4 regions of the Peribacillus sp. FSL E2-0218 genome follow, and region 1 is predicted to be linked to each of the others. Evidence: riboswitches for the same ligand, from Rfam matches in the RefSeq annotation. Region 1 holds a riboswitch; each other region holds the start of a gene.
What was found. A riboswitch is a leader RNA that binds a small molecule or an ion and turns the genes downstream of it on or off. The one in region 1 is predicted to bind thiamine pyrophosphate.
Positions count from the first base shown of each region.

Region 1 (5,912 bases):
ATACCATGTATGCAAGTGGGGAGCCTTGTCCGATGTGTCTAACGGCAATGTACTTTGCCGGAATCAAGAAGGTTTTTTATTGTGCTTCAGTCGAGGATGCAGAAGAAGTGGGTTTAGGGAAATCTAAGAGTATATATGAGGATTTGCAAAAGACTAAAGCAGAACGCTCACTTTCGATGATACAAATGCCATTAACTGAAGGGCAAAACAATCCAATGAAGCTTTGGAAGCAGCGATCGTAGTCTTTGGAGACTGTAGGTTATTAATTCGGGAAAAAAATCCATAGTAACGATAAAAGTCCAATTCCTCCATTTAAGTCCTGGGAATTTGGACTTTTTTTATTTACTTAGAGCATATTCGGAACTTCATGCCGTTTGTCATCCCATAGTTTCATGAACCAGAAGATGAGGCGCTCCAGCTCATGTCCGACATACTGCCGACCGCCGACCGCATATCCGTGTGTAGTGAATGCTGGCGTAAAAAATGTGCTTTTGGTAGGTTGCACAAAGGGTTTCAAATGAGCTTAAATAAATGTTTTTGGTAAGGAAAAGAAGTATTATATAATGTTAGTGACAATAGGAGGGTGTTTTAGATGGTATATAATTCGGCAGCGGAACTTTGTGAGGGGATTGAACAAGTGTATCCTTCCATTCACGTTCAATTGACGATGGAAATAGTCGATAAGAGATTGGGACCTGTAAAGGCGGAGGCAGAGATTTCCATCAAGCCCGTTAAGTCACAGGGGTATCTTGAAGTGCTGGTGGAAGAATTGGAATCGGAGCATATCTTTGCTGATGAAAATGGAAGCATCTATGGCAGCTTTGGCATTGATCAAAGCATCGAGATCTATGATGAAGTGCTGGCCGTCATTCCATTCGATGAGATAATCGGCAAGGAAAATTGGAATGAGATAGTGGATGCCTCAATCACAGAGAATAAGCTTAAGGAACAGCTCGGAAAAGCCCTAAATGATTATCAATTCAGTGATTTAAGCGGAAAATATAAATTCAGGAAAAGATGTACGATCACCGAGCTTCAATTCATAGATTGATAGATCAATGGAGAAGGCAAATGCTTTCTCTTTTTTCCTTCTCTTGATAAATTTTCTCCTTTGTTAGATAAAGTGACGGAAAGGGTAGTAAAGCAGAGAAGTCCACGGCAATATCATCAAGTCTTGCTTGGTCGAGAAATGATAGCGGGACACTTTACAGGGAATATAGAGGCAATGCATTTGTCTTGGTTATATAAAATACATACTGAATCAATCAATAAAAGAATTTGCATGATGAAGAGGAGTACATATGAAAATTGGGTTGGTAAGGCATTTTAAGGTGGCACATGAATTCCCGACCGGGAGATCCGTGTCGGCGGATGACATGAAGCAGTGGTTCATCGACTATGATGCTGCGGATATCATTTATGGATCGACTTCATTAGGTCAGGCGGAGTGGGAGGAATGCTATTGCAGCGATATGCCGAGAGCGGTCAAGACAGCGGAACATATTTTCCCTGGCACGATTCATTTTATGGAAGAACTGCGGGAAATCCCTTCCCCACCCCTAAAAGGGGAGTTGAAGCTGCCGTTCATCCTTTGGGCCATTTGGATTCGCTGCTGCTCTGTCATGAACAAGCAAACGAGAGCGGAAATAAAGCGTGCAAAGCGGAGGATCAATAAAGCATTGGACGAGATCTTTGCGAAGGGGGAAAGGGATGTCTTGATCGTGAGTCATGCCGCACTTATGGTCTTTTTAAGGAAAGAGTTGATAAGACGGGGGTTCGGCGGTCCCCAATTCAAGCTTGCCAGCAATGGAAGGCTGTATGTTTTCGAAAGGTGATGAATGAGCATTTAAGCTTCTCAACCAGGAAAGCAGAAAGTTACTGTCATTTTCCGAATAATTATTCATTTCCCCATGATTGTAGTTTATGATTGTACTAATGTAATTTTAGCGAATTCCATAATGGGGAAAGAGGTCGGATATTTTGATTAAGGCAGTTTTTTTTGATTTGGATGATACATTACTATGGGATCAGAAAAGCGTGAAAGAGGCTTTTGTTGCCACATGCGAAGCGGCTAGGGAGAAATATGATTTAAATGTCGGCGAGCTTGAAGACGCGGTGCGAAAGGAAGCGCGTGAGCTTTACTCTTCTTACGATACATATGCATTTACACAAATGATCGGAATCAACCCTTTTGAAGGACTGTGGGGAAATTTTAACGATGATCATGAGCAATTCCGGAAGATGGCGGAGATTGTACCGGCTTATCGCAGTGAAGCTTGGACGAGGGGCTTGAAGTCATTAGGTATCGATGACCCTGAATTCGGCCTTGAACTGGCAGAACGTTTTCCAGCGGAAAGGCGTAAAAAACCGTTTATCTACGAAGAGTCCTTCCAAGTTCTGGATGAATTGAAGGGGAAGTACAAATTACTTTTGCTGACGAATGGTTCACCAGAACTGCAGAATACCAAACTTGAAATCACACCGGAACTGGTCCCTTATTTTGATCGAATCGTCATCTCAGGAGCGTTTGGCCGCGGTAAACCGGATGCGTCCATTTTTGAGCATGCTTTGAAAATCATGGAGCTGGATAAAGATGAAGTATTGATGGTCGGCGATAATTTGATGACGGACATCCTCGGGGCATCGAGAGTGGGTATAAAGTCGGTCTGGATAAATCGCGAGGATAAGGAACGGACTGAGGTGGTTCCAACCTATGAAATCAAGCATTTGAAGGAGATCTTCCCTATTCTTGAGAGCCTGGAAGATTAAGTCATTGATCTCGATTGCTTAATGATTCAGGGAGCGGATGATAGAAATATTAGGACTTTAAAATGATTTACAGAATGAAACGGGTGAGATATAGTTACCCTGTGTTCGATTATATTGTTCAGACTAGGGGTGTCCAATAAACGTTGGGCTGAGAGAGAAGCGCGTAAAGCTTCTTAACCCTCAGGACCTGATCTGGTTCATACCAGCGTGGGGAAGTTAGAATCTACTAAGCAATGACGATACATGGGGTCATTTCTGTAGTCATACTAACGTCAGCCAGGTCTTGAATCGGAGATCTGGCTTTTTCGTGCGAAAATGAATTGGATTTTGTCCTTTTTAAATCAATTAAAAAGGAGAAATGAAATCATGATGGGTAATTCAGTAAACGACTTGAACGTTTCGATTATGTCCAGTTTTGCAGGAAGTAAAAAAGTGTATGTAGAGGGATCCAGACCGGATATTAAAGTACCAATGCGTGAAATTACGCTAAGTCCGACTACCGGGACCTTCGGTGAGGAGGGAAATCCGCCTTTACGGGTGTATGACACGAGCGGTCCCTATACGGATACGGCATATCCGGTGGATATTCATAAAGGCCTCGACCCGATCAGACGCAGCTGGGTCCTGGAGCGTGAAGACGTCGAGGCCTATGATGGACGGGAAATAAAACCCGAGGATAATGGATACAAAAAAACAGGGTCACAATCCAATGCCGATATCTTTCCAGGATTGAAACGGAATCCGTTACGGGCGAAGGTGGGGAAAAATATTACCCAGCTCCATTATGCACGCAAAGGCCTCATTACACCTGAAATGGAGTTCATCGCGATTAGGGAAAATGTCGACCCCGAGTTCGTGAGAGAAGAGGTAGCGAGCGGAAGGGCGATCATTCCTGCAAATATTAACCACCCTGAAAGCGAGCCGATGATCATCGGACGTAATTTTCACGTGAAAATAAATGCCAATATTGGAAACTCGGCCGTCAGCTCATCGATTGAAGCCGAGGTGGAGAAAATGACTTGGGCGACCAGGTGGGGAGCAGACAACATCATGGACCTTTCCACAGGGAAGAATATCCATACGACACGGGAATGGATCATCAGGAATTCGCCGGTGCCAGTTGGAACGGTCCCGATCTATCAAGCGTTGGAAAAAGTGAATGGAATTGCAGAAGACTTAAATTGGGAGGTCTTTCGGGACACGTTAATCGAGCAGGCTGAGCAGGGAGTCGATTACTTCACCATACATGCTGGTGTGCTTTTGCGGTATATCCCCCTAACGGCAAAGCGGGTAACGGGGATCGTATCCAGAGGCGGGTCGATCATGGCTCGATGGTGCCTGGCCCATCACAAAGAAAGCTTTCTCTATACTCATTTTGAAGAGATTTGTAAAATCATGAAGGCATATGATATCTCATTCTCATTGGGAGACGGGCTTCGTCCCGGATCGATTGCAGATGCGAACGATGAAGCACAATTTGCAGAATTGGAAACATTGGGGGAATTGACGAAGATCGCTTGGAAGCATGATGTTCAAGTCATGGTGGAAGGTCCTGGACATGTGCCGATGCATTTGATCAAGGAAAACATGGATAAGCAGCTGGAAGTGTGTCAAGAAGCCCCGTTCTATACTTTAGGGCCTTTGACAACAGACATAGCTCCTGGCTACGATCACATTACATCGGCGATTGGTGCTGCAATGATTGGCTGGTTTGGAACGGCCATGCTCTGTTACGTAACACCTAAAGAGCATCTGGGCCTTCCGAACAAGGAAGATGTTCGAGTCGGTGTCATTACTTACAAAATTGCCGCCCACGCAGCTGACCTTGCAAAGGGCCATCCGCATGCACGAAAACGTGACGATGCCCTCTCCAAGGCTAGGTTCGAATTTCGGTGGAGAGATCAATTCAACCTTTCCCTCGATCCCGAAAGAGCTGTCGAATACCATGATGAAACTCTGCCGGCTGAAGGTGCCAAAACGGCACACTTCTGCTCCATGTGCGGACCTAAATTCTGCAGTATGAGAATTTCTCAGGACATACGTGATTTAGCGAAAGAAAAGGGGCTCGGTTTTGAAACCGTAATTGGCGAAGGACTAAAAGAAAAAGCGAATGAGTTCAGGAAAACGGATGGAACCATCTATCAATGATTGGTGAGAGGCAGAATTCGCTGAATCGGGTCATCCAAATAAAAGGTGAAATGAAAGTACTGGAAGCAAAATTGGAGCAACTGAAGAAAGAGCTGAACATGCTTCGGGAAAATTGCACGCATGAATTTGAAAAAAAAGACTATATACAAAAATGCATAAAATGTCACTTAATCGAAAGTCTGCATTGGTAGAGATTATTCATTGGGAAAGGAAAAGGGATAGGACCAGTCCTATCCCTATCTTTATTATTGTTTCATCTGATTGATTTCCTGGATGCACTCCTGGACGAGGGTCACTGCCTGACTCATGGTCGCACCTCCGCCGAATGCCGCTGTAACACCAACGGCTTCAAGGATTTCCTGTTCCGAACAGCCTTGATCCAGGCACCCTTTAGTATGATAGATGATGCAGTATTCATCTTGTGAGTACAAACTGATTCCCAATGCGATAAGCTGTTTTTCCTTTTTGGTCAATTGACCTTCTTTAAAGCACTCTTCCGTAAAGGAATTGAATTTCTCGGCAAGGTCGGGCATTTTCTCCGTAAAGGCACCAATTCCAGCCTTATAATCATGAAGAGCATTTTCAGTAGAATTCTTTGCTTCAAATTCCATTTTCCATTCAGCTCCATCCTAAGTTTAATTCATCAAAAATTAGTATGAGCCAAATGGAGCCTGATTAATCAAGAAACATCGGAGTTTATTATTGATCTTTTTGTCGCTAAATGGCAATTGATTCCTTCGGACGGGCAGCTTTGAACCATTGGCAGCAAAGGATGCAGATAAGCACAAGGTCAACGGCATCACCTGCATAGTACATTAACATTCCGCCACTCTCTGCCTGTTCCTTCATGACTCCGCTAGGTGGATGGGCATATATGTATTTAGAAAGGATATCATGTCCGGCCAATGAAAGGGCAAACACGATCATCCGGAACTTGAAGGTGAGCGGGTGCGGTGCCGGATCGATGTAAATCATGGAGGCAGTGAATAAATAGC
Region 1 covers NZ_CP150304.1:844,608-850,519, forward strand. Annotated here, with positions in the region: gene MHI53_RS04085 (nucleoside deaminase) at 1-242, shown strand, start outside; gene MHI53_RS04090 (hypothetical protein) at 593-1,051, shown strand; gene MHI53_RS04095 (histidine phosphatase family protein) at 1,302-1,835, shown strand; gene MHI53_RS04100 (HAD family hydrolase) at 1,981-2,769, shown strand; TPP riboswitch at 2,885-3,000, shown strand; gene thiC (phosphomethylpyrimidine synthase ThiC) at 3,136-4,917, shown strand; gene MHI53_RS04110 (carboxymuconolactone decarboxylase family protein) at 5,163-5,528, opposite strand; gene MHI53_RS04115 (cytochrome c oxidase assembly protein) at 5,635-5,912, opposite strand, start outside.

Region 2 (5,912 bases), 2.3 Mb from region 1:
AAAAAAGCATACAAGCGAAATGACGATGAGCTTAGGCAGCATCCCAAAGCCAAACCAGATCACTAAAAGCGGTGCCAGCACGATGATGGGAATATTCTGTGACAAAATGAGCAAGGGATAGACGGCATCTTTCACACCTGAAAACAGATGTAAGGCCGCAGCAATCAATAAGCCGATACAGCTTCCAATTAAAAAACCGGATATCGCAAGCTCGGTCGTTGATAATAGGTGTCCCAATAGATTATGAAAAGACTCGATTCCTTCAATGAAAATGGCAGATGGAGCAGGAAGCAGCCATTTTTCGATTTTCAATATCGCTGTCGCTGACTCCCATGCGATCAGCAGCAATACTAAAAGAAAGAAGGGAGCCCCCTTCTTCCAAATCCTTCTTCCGATCATGCCCGATACTTCTCCGTCAACGTATCCATCGTGATCCCGCTCGGCTGATATAATATTTTGACTTGGGAAATGACATTCGGCGAACCTAGTTCAATCATTCTTTGATTCATTTTTTCTATCACCGCAAATAGCTGGGAAAGCTCGCCCTCCATGGTTGTTTCCAGGGGGTGAACCTCGTATTTGACACCTGATTCATCTATGATCTTGATTGCTTCATCGACTAAAGGAATGACATTTTCACCTTTAGGAATAATTTGTATACTGATTAAAGAACTGGCCATTTTTTTTCCTCCTAATTAGGTAAAAATTCGTTGGTAAACGCCTCTTCAGGTTTAAAATCACCTTCAAGAAGCTTATTTTCTCTCATCCAATCACTGTAATTCTTCCATATATCAAGCTTTTGTTCACCCCAGCGCGGAGCATCATCCTGATATTTATCCGCAAGCCACGCCTGGCTCTTCCTCACTAGTTTGGCATCCAGGTCCGGAGCGGCCTTCATTAAAATGTCCGCTGCCGCATCGGGATCATCAATCGCAAACTGATACCCTTCAGAAGCTGCATGAACGAATGCCTTAACCGTTTCTGGATCTTCTTTGATCAGCTTTTCGTTCGTTGTCAGAACAGGCGTATAGTAATCGAGCTTATCCGAGTAATCGGTCAAGTAAATCATATTCAGCTTTTCATTTCTCAGCTCGGCCTCGACACCTGTCCACCCATAATAAATCCAGGCGAAGTCTACATCCCTTTTAACTGAGGTGAAAAAATCAGCATCCCCTGTATTGACGATATCGACTTTATTTACATCCGCATTTACTTTTTTCATGAGCGAATCCATGATGGCCTTTTCTACCGGTGACCCCCAGCCACCATATGTTTTCCCTTCAAAATCCTTAGGGGATTTAATGTTTTTATCCGCTGGAGATGCGAATCCAGAGGTATTATGCTGGATGACTGCAGCCAGTGAAACGATCGGCACACCTTGGACGCGGGCCTGGGTAATGCCTTCCTGGTAGCTTACGCCAAATTCTGATTTCCCGGAGGCCACCAGCTTATCCGCACCGGCTTCACCTGGCATGATGATATCGACATCCAATCCTTGTTCTTTAAAATACCCCTTTTCCTTGGCTACATACAATCCTGTATGGTTTGTATTCGGTGTCCAATCGAGAACGACCGATACTTTTTTCATTCCTTCATTATCTTCCTTTTTTGTTGCTTCATCTTTTTCGTTCGTTCCGCCGGCGCCACATCCAGCTAAAAGGAACAACGAAGTCAGCAATGGCAAAAATTTATTCAAGCGGGTATCCTCCTACTCATCGTATAAGATCCACATGCAGGAATATTAAGGGCGCCAGGTGCATTTTGCCAATCATAAAACAAAAAACGCCCGAAGATGAATTCGGACGTTAACATACAAAACGGAAAATCTGTCATAATATGTTCCCTCCGCTGGCACCATCCAGATCAGGTTCAAAGAGTCAGCATCTAAAGGACGCAATCTCAGCCAGCATTACTGGCTCCCCTACATTTCTCGCACATATGGACTTTTCTCTATCATTATATCAATTCATCGCGAAAAGGGAAAACTAATTTGCTTCCGTTAAAAAATCCCCTACACCTGCCATCCGAAACACGCTTCATTACCGGCACTTTTCCTCCTTCACATAATCACTTCCATGCGGATAATCATATAATGACCATGACCTGCAGACATTTCCATGTACCAGATTCATAACTCATAAGCAAAAGGTGGATATGATCATGATCAAGATTAATCACAAATGGTTAGATATCAGTCAACTCCAGCCAGGTATACCATCTGCCAAGGCGCTGGAACTGCTACAATTGCTGGCGGGATATGCGACCGTTTTTGAATACCGGAACTTGGAGGAACTTAATTTCGACATTCAATTGAGGCTTCGAGTCATGGAGGCAGCCATTTCATTAGATAAAAGCGGTGCAGAATTTGCTACACTCGATGAATCGGAAACAAATCAACGATATTGGCACCTCGCAAAGGATGGCACCTTCACCCTCCAGCCAGGAATTCCCCCCCATGTTGCCATTGCAGATATTTTCCAAAGTGGAACGCTATATGCTTTCGAATGCGGGACAGCAATAGTCGTCACGTTCTTAATGGGGATCATGGATGTAATCGGCCCGCGGAAGTTTGACTATCTTTTTTCAGACCTCGTGCTATATGACTGGCATCCCCCAACGAATATGATCCTGCTCGTTCACCGCGGCACCGATTATTTACCAGGGGACTGCGTGTATTTCAAAAACCCGGAACATGATGAAAAAACGCCTGAATGGCAAGGGGAAAATGCGATATTATTAGGGAAAAATCTCTTTTTTGGCCACGGGATCGGCATTACCAATTCTAAAGGAATCATTGATGAGTTAAACGATAATAGAAAATCGAATGCAACCATATCGGCCTACCTGACAGACCATATCGTTAGCCTTGACAGTTCCTATTATTTTGACACGGTCCAACCCTATCCCATCCGCAAAGAACAGGTCCCCCGACTCGAGAGCCTCCCTGATTTGATCGTTTCTGAAATAGGTTCGACGTTTCACCTATCCTGATGCATGGCCCTGCATAAAAAAATGCTTGGAGGAAAAGCTCCGCCAAGCATCTTTTTCATTCATGCACCCATATTCCTCTTGCCTTTGAACCTGCGGGCGCTTGCCTGCCCCCATTTCGTGATGGAGAGCGTATAAACGGCCAAAGCTGACCATATGAACAAAAAGGCTAAAAGATGTGCTTTCGTAAAACTTTCATGATAGACGAATACACCGATCAGTAAAGATAAGGTCGGAGCGATATATTGAAAAATGCCAAGCATCGAAAGCGGGATCTTTTCTGCTCCTTTTGCAAAATATAAAAGAGGTAGCGCCGTGACGATCCCGCCGCCAACCAACAGCAAGCCTGTGCTCCCCGCTGTAAAGAATTTCATGTCTGCCTGGGCCGATAAGTATATCAGGTAACCAAGGGCGAGGGGCGTCACCATCATCGTTTCTAGCGTCAGCCCGATCGCCGATTCGGCCTTGATCATTTTTTTCGCCAATCCATACAATCCAAAGGTCATCGCCAAGACAAGGGAGACCCAGGGAATGGTGCCAAAATGAATCCCAAGGATCAAAACACCGATTCCGGCAAGCGCGAACGACATGATTTGCGCTCCGCTCAATTTTTCCTTTAAGACGATCACGCCCAAGAGGACGCTGACTAGCGGATTGATATAATAGCCAAGGCTGGTGTCGAGAATCCGGCCGGAGTTAACGGCCCAGATGAATACTCCCCAGTTAGCTGTAACGAGCAGTGACGCTGTAAGTAAAGCTATAAAGAGTTTAGGGTTACGAACTATATTCTTGACATAGTCAAGAAACGCTTGCCATTTTTTCATGAACATCAATAATACCAGCATGAAGACGAAAGACCATAATACCCTTTGCGCCAGTATCTCTGTTGCACCGACCCCCTGGAGGAATTTCCAGTACACCGGAACAATTCCCCACATCATATAAGAAAGAGCGGCATAGATCGCTCCTTCTTTTTGTTCATTCACTTTCATAACCTGCCTTCTTTCCATTCATTCCTTGATCTTTTAAAACCATCTACCTATTCTGCATTCCGATGACTCGTTTTGCAACTGTTATTTTCATCATACATGATCCTGCCATCAATGACCGTCATGACCGCTTGAGCTGTTAGGAGATCATCAGGCTTCACTGCAAAGACATCCAAATCAAATACGGTAAAGTCGGCATCATACCCTTTGAAGATCATACCGCGCCGCTTTCCCTGGCCTATAGCCGCGGCACTCCCTTTCGTATATAGAGAAAATGCCTCAAAAACGGTAAGCCTTTCAGCCAAGCCATACCCCGCATCATCACCATCGATTTTCGCTCTCGTGACAGCAGCATGGATCCCCAAAATTGGATTCAGTGGCTCGATCGGTGCATCTGAACCGCCCGCACAAGTGATTCCCATATTCAAATAGGTTTTCCAGGCGTATGAGGATGCCAATAGCTTTGCCGGAACCTTTTCTTCCACCCAAGGAAAATCGGACGGTACGAAACCGGGCTGGATATCAAAGATCACCGGCAGTTTGACTGCCCGCTCCAGCAGCTCCGGCCGGACGATCTGGGCATGGATGAGCCGATCATGCAGTCCGTCTTTCGGAGGCAGAGCTTCAATGGCATTCAATACATATTCAAACGCGAGATCGCCAATGGCATGGGCCGCGATCGGCATGTCTGCCTGCCTTGCTTTTTGCACCCAATGGCGAAGCTCTGCTTCCGTGAATATCGCTACGCCATTCGTACCGCTTTGATCTGCATACGGCTCGCTCAGCAAGGCTGTATGCCCCCCTAAGGAGCCATCGGTGAATATTTTCATGCTATCGAACTTGATATATTGCGTTCCCTCTTGATAACGGCCTCCTGCTGCCAGCATATCTTCAAGGGCCTCATGATGTACGAGCAAATTGGCTCGAAAGGCCATCCCCTTATCCTCGATGACCGATTTAAACGCCTCGTAAGTCGGCACGAAGCCATTGTAATAATGGAGGTCCTCCGTATGGCCTCCCGTCAGTCCAAGCTTATGCGCATCTTGTATCGCCTCTGAAAGCGCAGCTTCGATATAGTCCTGGTCAATGCCGGGAAGGCTGTCCAAAATCAGGTTCTGTGCCTGGCTTTCCTTGAATAGACCATTTAATCGCCCATCGGGATAGCGGCAGATCACACCGCCTGCCGGTTCTTCTGCCTCCTCCTTGATTTCCGCTGCCAAGAGGGCACTGGAATTGACCACCAAGGCATGGCGGCAGATCCTTTTCAAGACGATGGGATGCTCCGTCGATATCTCATCAAGCTCATCCCGTAAAATCAATTCAGGATCAGTCCATTCATTTTCATTCCATCCTTCAGCGACAATCCACTTTCCTGCGGGTGTGACGGCGCACTTTTCCTTCAGGGCGCTCAGGATGGCTTCCCGAGCTTCCATCAAGGAAAGGTCTAGACGAAGCAGACGCTCGCCATGCCCGACCAAATGTAGGTGGCTGTCCACCAACCCCGGAAGCATCGTTTGTCCTTTTAAGTCGATTTCCCTGGAAATATTGCCGGCATACGCCTGTCTTATATAAGCAAGACTGCCCGTGTCGACTATCACGCCCTTTTCACTGAAAAGGGCTTCCACCCGATCTCCTTCTTTCAACATCGTATAAATGGACCCATTGAACCATAACGTTCCCATACCGGCTTTACACTCCTTATTAAATGTTTCTTACGGATATGCAGTAAGTGTACCATCTCATTCCACAGATTCCCAGAGGTAAGATTCCATGCCATCCCCGTCCATAGAAAAAAAGTCAGCCGGGTGGCTGACCGATGCTGACGATTAGTTATGCAGGATTCCTTCTTCCCTTTTCCGTAAATCAACCCGTTTAATTTTACCGGAGGTCGTTTTCGGAAGCTCATCAAGAAACTCGATTTTCCTTGGATATTTA
Region 2 covers NZ_CP150304.1:3,688,908-3,694,819, forward strand. Annotated here, with positions in the region: gene MHI53_RS17760 (ABC transporter permease) at 1-399, opposite strand, end outside; gene MHI53_RS17765 (thiamine-binding protein) at 396-680, opposite strand; gene MHI53_RS17770 (ABC transporter substrate-binding protein) at 692-1,696, opposite strand; TPP riboswitch at 1,824-1,933, opposite strand; gene MHI53_RS17775 (protein-glutamine gamma-glutamyltransferase) at 2,161-2,991, shown strand; gene rarD (EamA family transporter RarD) at 3,051-3,980, opposite strand; gene MHI53_RS17785 (amidohydrolase) at 4,028-5,659, opposite strand; gene MHI53_RS17790 (acyl--CoA ligase) at 5,804-5,912, opposite strand, start outside.
Region 2: another riboswitch for thiamine pyrophosphate. It lies ahead of MHI53_RS17770 (ABC transporter substrate-binding protein); the one in region 1 lies ahead of thiC (phosphomethylpyrimidine synthase ThiC).

Region 3 (5,912 bases), 600 kb from region 1:
TTCTGTCTAAAGTGAAAAACTCAACCAGGTTCGGATGAGTTTTTCTTTTTTTATAATTTAGATTTTAGCTCTTCGATTTGCAGTAAATGCCTTTTTTCATGCAATCCCACGAACGGTATCCATTGCTTCAAACTTAAATCCTTGAATAACGGATGAGGAAATGACTTTTCCTCAAGGTCCTTTTCATCTGCGCTGTCGACAAGTTGTACCAATGCGGCACGTGACTCGGCCAATTTATCCTTGACTTCTTGCAAGGTTTGGAATGATTCCGACGGAACGACATATGAAGGCGCTTCTACCTTCACTTCACGATTTACAGTAAGCTCAATCGGTTTGTCCGCTGCTGGAACTTTCTCATCACTTTGCAATTTATCGGCAATGCTCTTTGTGATGGCCCGCTCCATTAAATATAAATGATCCAATACTTGGATAATGCTCCAACGTCCTTCTTCAGGATGGGCATTCAGCTGTTCATCCGAAAGCCCATTGACTGCATTCAGAAGTTCTTCCCTGGTTTTTTCATTTTGATTCATTATTAGCATCTCCTCATATAATCCGGATTAATCTCCCATAATTATTCCATGTTCTATAGTAATGTGTAAAATAATTGTACTTATGAAACGAAAAGATTTGATAAAAAGGAGAGTAAAATACCTCTTACATGTTCATTCGTTGTTTAACAGGTAAGGGGCAGTTTAGAGTTTGTCTACATTCCATGGCTATCATTTGAAGTCGTAGCTTGCCAGTATCCGATTTGTGATGAGCCTATATCCTTTTTCATTGGGGTGAATTTCATCACTGAAATAATCGGCTTTCTTTTTCTTTTTAAACAAATCATCGGTGGGAATGAATACCATCCTTTCGTCCTTTTTCACTACATCCTTGATTGATTGGTTATAATCCTGAATGTGCTTTTCGATCTTTCGGTTGCCAATGATCGGGTTATACAGGCCCACTACCAGGATATCGGCCTTATCATTTTCCTTTAAAAGTGTTTCCGTGATCCGTTTTAGATGCCTGATGTATTCCCGCTTGCCCTCGTCGATTTTCCGATCGTTTATTTCGGTCAAGTCGCCGCCGTTACTATTGATGAAGTCATTCGTGCCGATATAGACGATGAAAGTGTCCGCTTTATCGAGTTTTGTATGGATTCGGTAATCATCGAGCTGTTCGAGGACGCCATCCGTTTCCTGCCCTTTAATCCCATAATTCCAAAAGCTGACTTTTTGATCCGACTCAGGATTGTTTAGTTCTTCCCTTAAGCCTTTTACATAGCCTTCCCCATGCTTATCTCCCTTACCGTATGTTAAAGAATCGCCAAAAGCCATGACCCGCTGTACACGGTTCGACGCCCCAGCCTGCTGAAATTCATATACGACAAAACAAATAATGAGGACAATCATTAATAATCCAGTTAATTTTTTCATTCGTTTCTCCTTTTGTTTTATATCTAAGAAGCATTTTATATGTTACATACCCAAAAATGAGCATAAGTAACAATTAAAATGAATTGGCAGATAATGAGGAGAAGGTGTATGATAATATAAAACTTTCAGATGATTTGGTTATGTCCACAATTCACTATCAAATTATGCAATAGGAACTTCTGGATGTTAATAAAAGGAATGGATTGGAGAGTTTATGATGAACGAGTACATACAATTCAGAGAGGCTGAATTATCGGATTTGCCTAAAATTGTGGAAATTTACAATTCCACAATTGCCTCCAGAATGGTCACCGCAGATACGGACCCGATATCTGTACAATCGAGGGTTAAATGGTTTGAGGAGCATAATTCAGAAAGCAGACCGCTATATATCATTACTTTTGAAGGACAAACCGCAGGATGGATGAGCTTTCAATCTTTCTATGGAAGGCCCGCCTACAATGCTACGGCGGAAATCAGCATCTATATCGATGATTATTTCCGGGGAAAAGGAATCGGAAAGGTTTCGATTCAACAGGCGATTGAAGTAAGCCCAAAATTAGGGGTGAAGACTCTATTAGGTTTCATATTTGCTCATAATTTACCTAGCATGAAGCTTTTCTCCAAATTTGGTTTTGAAGAATGGGCGCACTTACCGCAAGTTGCCGAGCTCGATGGCGTTGAACGGGATTTGGTCATCCTTGGTAAACGTATAGAAGCATGATTATTCAAAAGCTATTGCTTTCAGCAATAGTTTTTTTGTTTACACGGAAAACTCCACCATCATGTGTATACCAGATTCACGAATTCAAGAAAACCTAGGAATTTCCTGAATATTCAGCTTTCCTATTCTTCGTTAACGCGTTTAAAAGGATATCCAATTCTTGACTAGCTTGAATCGTCAGAAGACTGTTTATACCAAAAATATTTGCCAACTCCATCATCTCTTGTCTCTTCTCTTCTATTCTTTCAGGGGTAACCTTTTTGGAAAGCAATTTATATACACCTCCCATATATTCAATATTTTTACACTTTCCATCATAATGAAACTCGTAGTTAAAATCAACTATTTTCGAGTGGTAAAAATGTGTTATTTTAGCGGTCAAATGTGACAAAACTCCTATAATATCCTTAAAATATGTATTTTTTGTGACAACAATCTTTCCATATAAAAAAGCATTCACCACTGTACACTGCGAATGCTTCCTTCTATACTTCTATATACATGATCTTTATTGAATGATCGCCTGCTTCTTGCTATGTCATCCATTCTGTAGGAGACTCGCTATCAGACCTATTTATAACGATCTTATATTCATCTTCCAATACTTTTAAAGGGGCATCATAAAGGTGCCTTTCATCAGAGGTTTTGTATACACCCTTCGCCAATAGCTCTTCTATCAGCAACGCCTTCCTCTGTTCGATCCACTTAAATACTTCTGCCATATTAATGGCTCCTTTCCTTGTCAGCTTAAAGCCTAAGCTACCTTAACAAGTTTCAATTTCACCAAATTATATATACCTTTTCTATTATGTCCTTAAACACTATTTTACAAAAATAAAAGCCTCTTCAATTAAAGAAGAGGCTGACAGGGTCCGGACGGCTCTTCTTATCTTCCAAGCGATCGCTTGTTGGATGTAGCACAGTTCCCATATGGGTCTGCTGCCGAGGTTTCATAGGGCCAAGTCCCTCCACCTCTCTGGATAAGAATTCAATTATATAAATGATGTGAACATTATCTTATCCCAATAATTCACAAAAGTCAATTGCCTCGTTCCCCTTTTTTCCACTCTCTTCCCTTTCAAAGGCGGGTTGCATTTTCTTGGCTTTCTGATATGATGGCAGTAATTACATACAATGCACACCACTAGGGGAGTCTTGTCAAGACTGAGATGGAAGTAATTTCCGGACCCTTTGAACCTGAACCGGCTCATACCGGCGGAGGAAAGTGGATGAGATCGCCCATTCCGGCTATATCCATCTGCCCCGTTCCGTTATTCAGGAACGGGGGTTTTTTATTGGCCCTAAATAATCTTTCCATATAAAGGGGGATGAACATGAAAAATATTAAAACAGAAACCTTCAGTGACAGACTTCATGCACGCGCAAAGGAAATTTGGGAAAGGAACCATTCACATCCCTTTGTCCAAGCTATCGGAACCGGAACGCTTCCTGAACATAAGTTTGCTTATTACTTGAAGCAGGACTATATCTATTTGATGGATTATTCCAAGCTTTTCGCTTTAGGTGTCATTAAAGCGCATAATGTTGAAACCATGGCAAAGTTTGCGGAAATCTTGAATGAAACGATACAGGTCGAAATGGATATCCATAGGCATTATGCCTTGGAGTTCGGAATTACTTCACAGCAATTGGAAGATACGGAACCTACTCCCACTACCCTTGCCTATTCGGGTTACATGCTGAATGCTGCTCAACATGGTACTTTGGCAGATTTAATCGCCTGTCTTCTCCCTTGTGCCTGGGATTATTATGAAATCGGTCTGCTTTTAAAAGAACGAAATGGCAAGAATTTGGATAACAACCCCTATGCAAAATGGATTGAATCCTATTCCTCCCCAGAATTCGGTGAAGCACATAAGTGGCTGATTGCTTTATTGGAGGAATTGACGGAAGGGATGCCTGAAAAAGAACTGCAGAGACTGGAAAAGCACTTCTTGGTGACCTCCCGCTACGAATATTTATTCTGGGACATGGTTCAAAATGAGCAGGATTGGCCCTTGTAGGTCGTAGACATGATGATCAACACAATCAGAAAAATGACGTTGACGGCAATGATCACAGCCATAACGACTATAACCAGTTCCTTTATATTCATCCCGGTAGGATTTGTGAAAGCTTTTCCGATTCAGCACCTGGCCAATGTCCTGACAGCTGTTTTACTCGGCCCTGCCTATGCGGTTACGCAAGCTTTCCTCGTTTCCTTGTTGAGAAATATATCTGGTACGGGATCACTTTTCGCCTTTCCTGGCAGTATGATCGGTGCACTGCTGGCTGCGTTCCTTTACCGTAAAACCAAGCGATTGACTTTCGCCTGTCTAGGGGAAGTGACGGGGACCGGCCTTCTAGGTTCGCTTGCCTGTTATCCGATCGCGGTACTCCTCTTAGGGGAAAAAGCAGCTCTTTTTGGCATTATGCCAGCTTTTATGCTTAGTTCAATGGCAGGTGCCATTTTCGCTTTCATTTTACTGAAAATATTATTGAAAAATACTTATGTGAAGGGGTTTTTCCATGAAAAAAGCATTAACCATCGCAGGCTCTGACTCAGGGGGCGGCGCAGGGATACAAGCCGATATCAAAACATTTTCTGCACATGGGATCTTCGGGATGTCCGTCATCACGGCCGTCACTGCACAAAACACAAAGGAAGTTCGTTCCGTTCAGGCGATCGACACGGATATCATCACTGATCAAATGGCTGCCGTTTTCGAAGATATACACGTCGATGCAGTAAAAATCGGCATGCTTGGTTCAAAAGAAATCGTCGAAACAGTCGCTGAAGCTCTTAATACCTACTTACCGGCCATCGTCATCCTTGACCCAGTCATGATTTCCAAAAGCGGCCACCATTTGCTGGACGGAAAAGCCGTTACTGCCCTAAAAACGAACTTGCTCCCGCTTGCAACGCTCATCACCCCTAATGTACCGGAGGCGGAGGTACTTACTGGTTTATCGATTCGAACGGAGCAAGACTTTTACAAGGCTTGTTTATCCTTGATTGAATTGGGTTCCAATGCCGTTTTACTTAAAGGGGGGCATGCAGAGGGAAACCCAAACGACCTCTTTTATGATGGAAAGAACTTTCACTGGATAAAAGGAGAAAGAATCCATACGAAAAACACTCACGGGACTGGCTGTACCCTCTCCTCCGCCATTGCATCCAACTTGGCTAATGGACAATCGCTGCAAGAGTCGATCGTGCAGGCCAAGCTGTATATCTCCGAAGCGATACGGAATAGTTTTTCAATAGGAGGGGGACATGGGCCTGTCCATCATTTTCATTCATTTTCAAAAAAAGAACGGAGTGAATCCATATGAATATAAAGTTTTCGGCAGCTGACTTGTTTGAAAAGGTAAAAGAAAGAAAACCACTTGTACACCAAATCACCAACTTTGTTACGGTCAACGATTGTGCAAATGCCACGCTTGCCATCGGTGGATCACCTGTGATGACATCCAGTCCCAAGGAAGTCGAAGCGATGGTCAAGTTGGCGGATGCACTTGTCCTGAATTTCGGTACGATTGATGAAAAATCCCTGGAAGCCATGGAGATAGCCGGTAGGACGGCAAACTCCAGAAATATCCCGGTCATTTTGGATCCTGTGGGAGTCGGCGCCACACCGTATCGAACAGAGAAAGCCAGTGAGCTTCTAAAGAAGGTCTCCTTCCAGATCATCCGCGGTAATGCGAGCGAGATTCACCGTTTGATCGGCGGCGATATCGTTACACGGGGAGTCGACTCA
Region 3 covers NZ_CP150304.1:1,442,607-1,448,518, reverse strand. Annotated here, with positions in the region: gene MHI53_RS06945 (DinB family protein) at 51-533, opposite strand; gene MHI53_RS06940 (GDSL-type esterase/lipase family protein) at 723-1,427, opposite strand; gene MHI53_RS06935 (GNAT family N-acetyltransferase) at 1,645-2,151, shown strand; gene MHI53_RS06930 (aspartyl-phosphate phosphatase Spo0E family protein) at 2,246-2,533, opposite strand; gene MHI53_RS06925 (Fur-regulated basic protein FbpA) at 2,685-2,873, opposite strand; SAM riboswitch class I at 3,035-3,138, opposite strand; TPP riboswitch at 3,288-3,392, shown strand; gene tenA (thiaminase II) at 3,486-4,175, shown strand; gene thiW (energy coupling factor transporter S component ThiW) at 4,188-4,712, shown strand; gene thiD (bifunctional hydroxymethylpyrimidine kinase/phosphomethylpyrimidine kinase) at 4,681-5,487, shown strand; gene thiM (hydroxyethylthiazole kinase) at 5,484-5,912, shown strand, end outside.
Region 3: another riboswitch for thiamine pyrophosphate. It lies ahead of tenA (thiaminase II); the one in region 1 lies ahead of thiC (phosphomethylpyrimidine synthase ThiC).

Region 4 (5,912 bases), 1.4 Mb from region 1:
GATTTAAGAAAAGGTAAGGTACTTGTCGATGATGATGAAGCGGGCCGGAAGCAAGTCAAGAAAGTATCGGGCTTGACGGTGAATAAAAACCAAATCACCATCGATCCTTTAACAACGGTCGTGATTAAGCAGAAATAAGTGAAATGAACCCAAAAAGTTAGAATAGTTAGGCAACCATGAGGGCATGAAACCGGAAATCTTCCGGACTCATGCCTTTTTATTTCACTTTAATTCACTGATGATTGTAATAATGTATGTAATTTTCCAGTTTTTCTTTGGAATGCTCCATAAAATTCTGTAAATAAAGTAATTCAGATTTTAATAAGCCGAAGAAGTTTTCCATCACAGTGATGTCGAGACAATTTCCCTTCCGAGACATACATTGTGTAATCCCGTATGTCTTCAAGGTATGTGAATTTGATTTCATCTGGTAATGCCAGACTTGATCCGAATGAAGGATGCGTGAATCTTCCAATTCCAATCGCATAAGGACCTGGTCTACCATCTGGGAGACTAAAGGTTAAATTGGACTTGATTGGATATTGCAGGCGATGATTTCTCCAATTAAATCCAGAGAATACACCAATGGATTTAGCTATCCTTTTAACCCTCTCTGTACCTTGAAAATATCTTTGTACAGCTTGTATTTAATGTTGTGGTGTGAATTTGGCCATAAAGAAACTGCACCTCCAATAGATAGACGTTTTTTTCTAACAATTGGGGTGCAGATCAGATACCTGCCTGCGTTTTTTTGAAAATTATGGTACGATTTGTTTATTAATAAGTCGGAGGGGTGGAAGATGCTTCAGGAAAATATCAACATTAAATTCATCGCGGAGAAGGCGAATGTTTCCATCGCTACCGTATCAAACGTGATCAATTCCAAGGGCAGGGTATCAGTGGAAACAGCCCTTCGTGTGAAAGAGGTCATCGACAGTTATCAATATAGCGGGAACCTGGCTGCCAAAAATCTTCGGACAAGGAAGTCCTACCTATTTGGAGTGGTCGTTTCTCTTTTACAGCCGGAAGGTAGGATTAAGAATAACCTGTTTTATTGGGAGTTGGTCTCAGGGATTGAATCAAAGGCAAGGGAAAAATCATTTGATATTGTCCTTAAGGGAATCGAATCCCCCGAAGAACTGACAACCTTTATAACTCAAAGGAACCTGGATGGACTGATTCTTGTAGGTGCGAAATCGGATTCGCCAGTTGTAGCAAAAGTGAAAGAGCTGGATCTTCCGATTGTGTTTTTGGACAGCTACTTGGATGAGTCGGCTCCTTTTCAAGTAGGGATTGATGACGCATTCGGCGGACGCGTCGCAACCGAGCATTTGTTATCACTTGGTCATCAGCGCATAGCCCTCATCACTGGGGACTTGGAGCCGGACTCTGTGAACGGACGGCGGTTTCGTGGATACCGATCTGCGCTTCAGGAAAATCGCAGCTTTGACCAAAATCTCATATTCGAATCAGACACGTCCGCTCAAGGCGGTTTTGAAGCGACTGAAAAGATAATAACAGAAACAAATGCCACTGCCATCCTTTCTTTTTCAGACGTGTCCGCCTTAGGGGTGTACAAATGCCTGAACGAAAAAGGTTGTAAAATTCCTGACGATTATTCTGTAGTAGGGTTTGATGGATCTTACTTTTCTACTTTTATGACGCCGACTTTAGCAACAGTCAAACAGGATGTAGGGGAAAAAGGTGAAAAAGCCGTAGATTTACTCTTTTTACAAATAGAAGATGCAAATCGTCTCAAACAACAATCGCGAATTTCGCTACCTGTTACATTTATGGTAGGGAGTAGCACAGCTCCTCCTAGATCAACACGCCGCTGATCTGTTGGAGGGGCCCTATCTTATCCGCTTTGATTCCTTTTCCATGAGCTCTAAAAAAAAATCAGCAATAAGGCTGGATGTTGCCATACCTCTTTATTTCATGATAATCAAGGAAATTGACAAAAACGGCCACCACCGAGGAAATGATTGATACACAGATTGATTTAAGAAGAAACTACAAAAATCGTGTCATGAAAAAATGAAGCTTTGGAAAGATGATCATATCAAAAATATTGATTAAAGTTAGATGGTGCAAATACACCCAGCAGCTAATAAAGATACTATCGCTAAACCAGCTCCAAAAATCATTGAATTAACAAAAATATCTTTAAGTGCCATAATAGTCCAAATTGACGAGTAATCCGCCAACCTTGGCAAACTAGCAATCCAACCTTATAAGGTATCGGCCAGAAAACTTTTCTAATCTGTTTGACAATTTAATTTATCGTGTTAATATAAAGGCAACTGCATGATATATACAATTTGTACCACTAGGGGTGCTTTATTGGTAAAAGCTATTTTACCTGAGAAGCTGAGATTAAAGTATGACTTTAAGACCCTTAGAACCTGATCTGGTTTATACCAGCGTAGGGAAGTGGGGGCTGGAACAATACGTTTTTGTATTATTTCAAGTAAAACCACTTTCTTACGTCAAAGAAAGTGGTTTTTTATTTGCCAAAAAAAAGGAGGTTCTTTCACGGTTCAGTCTTTAAAAAAATAAAAATTTGGAGGAAATGATGATGAAGTTTTCAGAGGAAATTCGGCAGGAAGTGGATCATATTTGGGAAGCGAGTTTTAATCACCCATTTGTTAAAGGAATAGGTGATGGTACATTACGTTTGGAATGTTTTCGTTTTTATGTTTTGCAAGATGCTTATTATTTATCACATTTTGCTAGAGTTCAAGCATTAGGGGCAGTCAAAGCTCCAGATTTACATACAACCAGCAGGCTTGCCGGCCATGCACAAGGTACATATGAAGCGGAGTTGAAGCTTCATGAGAATTTTTCTGAGAGATTAGGAATCACAAAAGAAGAAAGGGATGATTTCAAGCCTGCACCGACTGCTTATGCCTATACTTCCCATATGTATCGTGCGGCTTATTCGGGACATTTAGGAGATGTTATTGCAGCGATCCTGCCGTGTTATTGGCTGTATTATGAAATAGGTGAAAAGCTGCAGGGGTGCATACCCGATGAGCCGATTTATCAAGAATGGATAGCGGCGTACGGTGGAGAGTGGTTCCGCACCTTGGTGGAAGAACAAATTGCGAGGCTTGATGAGATTGCTGAAAAAGTAACGGATGCAGATAGAGAACGGATGAAAGAGCATTTTATCCTTAGCAGCCAGTATGAATATTCATTTTGGGAAATGGCTTACGATTTGGAAACATGGCCGGTGCATAAGGAAACACTAGAAGTGTAAAGGAGATTAATAACCATGAAAAAAGGGTTGAAATTAACGGATGTTTTAGTCACGATCGTGATTGCTGTAGCATTTGGGATCATCTATATCCTCTGGGGTTCGATTTATTATTTCGCTAAACCATTGGGGTTACATGTAGATCAACTTATTTATGGAATGTGGTTTATTGCTGGTCCCGTAGCCTTTTTAATTTTACGGAAACCGGGTGTGGCACTTCTGGCGGAGATAGCTGCAGCTTCCGGTGAATTCTTTCTAGGTTCGCCATGGGGGCTGACCGTCCTCTTATATGGGGTCGTGCAAGGGTTGTTCGCGGAGCTGGTGTTCATGGTGTTCAGATATAAAAAATTCAATATGTCAGTGGCTGTATTAGCGGCGATCGCTTCTTGTTTGGGTTCAGTCTTCATGGATTTTGCATATGGGGAAATTGGAGCGCTCTCTACCTGGAATCTATCGTTATTCATGATAGCGAGGTTCATAGGTTCCGTTTTCTTTGCCGGTGTGACTGCTTACTACTTAGTTAAGGTTTTAGAAACAACAGGGGTAACGAATCTTGTACGTCCAGTTTCTAGTAAAGATTATGCAGAGCTGGATCAAAAGTAGAGGTTGATGTGTATGGAACAAATCGTTTCTGTTGAGAAGTTAAGAATGAAATTTCCTGGTGATGAGTCCATGATCTTCAAGGATCTATCGATCTCATTTGGGAAAGGTGAAAAAGTGTTATTGTTGGGACCATCAGGATGTGGAAAGTCGACCCTTTTACAAGTGTTAAGTGGATTGATTCCGAATTCCATTGAAGTGCCGTTGAAAGCGGGAAAATTGAAGTGTCCTTCCTCATGGGGATATGTTTTTCAAGATCCTGATAGTCAGTTTTGCATGCCATTTGCCGATGAGGAAGTTGCTTTCGTTCTCGAGAATCTTTCCGTCCCTAAGCAAGAAATGAAAGAGAAGATCCAACATCACCTTCATCAAGTTGGATTGAACTTAAGAGCTATTCATACAAGTATTGATACATTATCAGGCGGCATGAAACAGCGTCTGGCAATCGCTTCAGTACTGGCCCTTGAACCAGAAGTTCTGTTTTTAGATGAACCGACTGCCATGCTCGATCCGGAAGGAACAAAAGAAATGTGGGAATTATTGAAGGAAGTCGGTAGAGGTAAAACGGTTATTGTAGTGGAACATAAAACTGACCATGTTTTAGAATTCATTGATCGAATCGTGCTTTTTAATGATGAAGGTCAAATTATTGCTGATGGCCCAAAAGACACCATTCTTTCACGGTATAAAAATGAAATGAAAGAACATGGGATATGGTTCCCTGGTGTTTGGGATGAGTATGTTAAGAATCATGCACCTGTTCGTAAACAACCACTCACGGATGATGTTCCTCTTATGCAAGTCCGAGATTTTAGCGGTTTTCGGAATAAAGAAGAGAAAATCAAGGTTGATGAGCTCGAGGTCACTTCAGGGGAATGGATTGTAATCAGGGGAGAAAATGGAGCGGGTAAGAGTACTCTTTTGCATGCACTGATGCAATTCATTAAAACGAGTGGTATCTATGATTTAATGGGGACCTCCATTAAAAGAGTGAAAAACCCAATTGATCATATGACGTTTGTGTTTCAAAATCCTGAGTTTCAGTTCGTTGCAAATACGGTATATGAAGAAATTGCTTATTCATTGCGGATAGATAAAAGGCCGCAACAAGAAATAGATGAGAGAGTCCGTTCATTGCTTAAAGTGTTCCGCCTTGAGGCACATCGGGATAAACATCCATTTCAATTATCAATGGGTCAAAAACGTCGCTTAAGTGTAGCCGCTTCAATCGTTAAAGACAAGAAAATCATTCTCTTGGATGAGCCTACCTTTGGTCAAGATTCGAAGAATACCTTTGCTCTACTGGAATGGCTTGAGGTATATCGAAGCCGCGGCGTAACCGTAATCATGGTTACGCATGACGATCATATTTCAAAAAACTTCGCAACGAGGATCTTGACGGTTCAGGATGGGAACGTAATAAGTGATGAAAAAGTCATCCAGCCAGGATGTATGGAAACCGAAGTTTCTCAATATAAAAGGAGTGTCATGTAGATGACCGTTACAAATGCAGAAACATGGCTCTATAAGATTAATCCAAGTCTTAAACTTTTCGTATTGATGGTGTTATGCATAGTGGCATTATTCATCGATGATCTGAATTATATGATCAATGTCACCATGGGTGTTTTACTCATATTTTTGTGTTTTACCGGGCATTCGATAAAACGTATCATACTCTTGTCTATCCCTTTTGGTTTCATTTTCATATCCACTTCTCTAGCGATGATTTTTTTTGGTAAAGGGAAGACACTTTGGTTTGAATGGGGCCTTATATCAATTACAGAAGAAAGTTTCATGAGAGGATTACTTGTAGGCTTTCGAGCTTTGCTTTTTGCAGCACTCGGTTTAACGTTTTCCTTAACGACGCGACCTGTGAACTTGTTTTATTCGTTAATGCAGCAAGTTAAGCTTAAACCAAAATATGCTTATAGTTTCATGGCTGCATTAAGGCTTATTCCGATCATGATGCAGGAGTTTCAAACGATACGAAACGCGATGAAGGTACGCGGTTTTGAAAGAGGAACAGGAGTTAAATCGATCTATTTCAAAA
Region 4 covers NZ_CP150304.1:2,264,857-2,270,768, forward strand. Annotated here, with positions in the region: gene MHI53_RS10955 (pullulanase) at 1-138, shown strand, start outside; gene MHI53_RS10960 (LacI family DNA-binding transcriptional regulator) at 801-1,838, shown strand; TPP riboswitch at 2,322-2,449, shown strand; gene tenA (thiaminase II) at 2,579-3,262, shown strand; gene MHI53_RS10970 (ECF transporter S component) at 3,278-3,862, shown strand; gene MHI53_RS10975 (ATP-binding cassette domain-containing protein) at 3,875-5,353, shown strand; gene MHI53_RS10980 (energy-coupling factor transporter transmembrane component T) at 5,354-5,912, shown strand, end outside.
Region 4: another riboswitch for thiamine pyrophosphate. It lies ahead of tenA (thiaminase II); the one in region 1 lies ahead of thiC (phosphomethylpyrimidine synthase ThiC).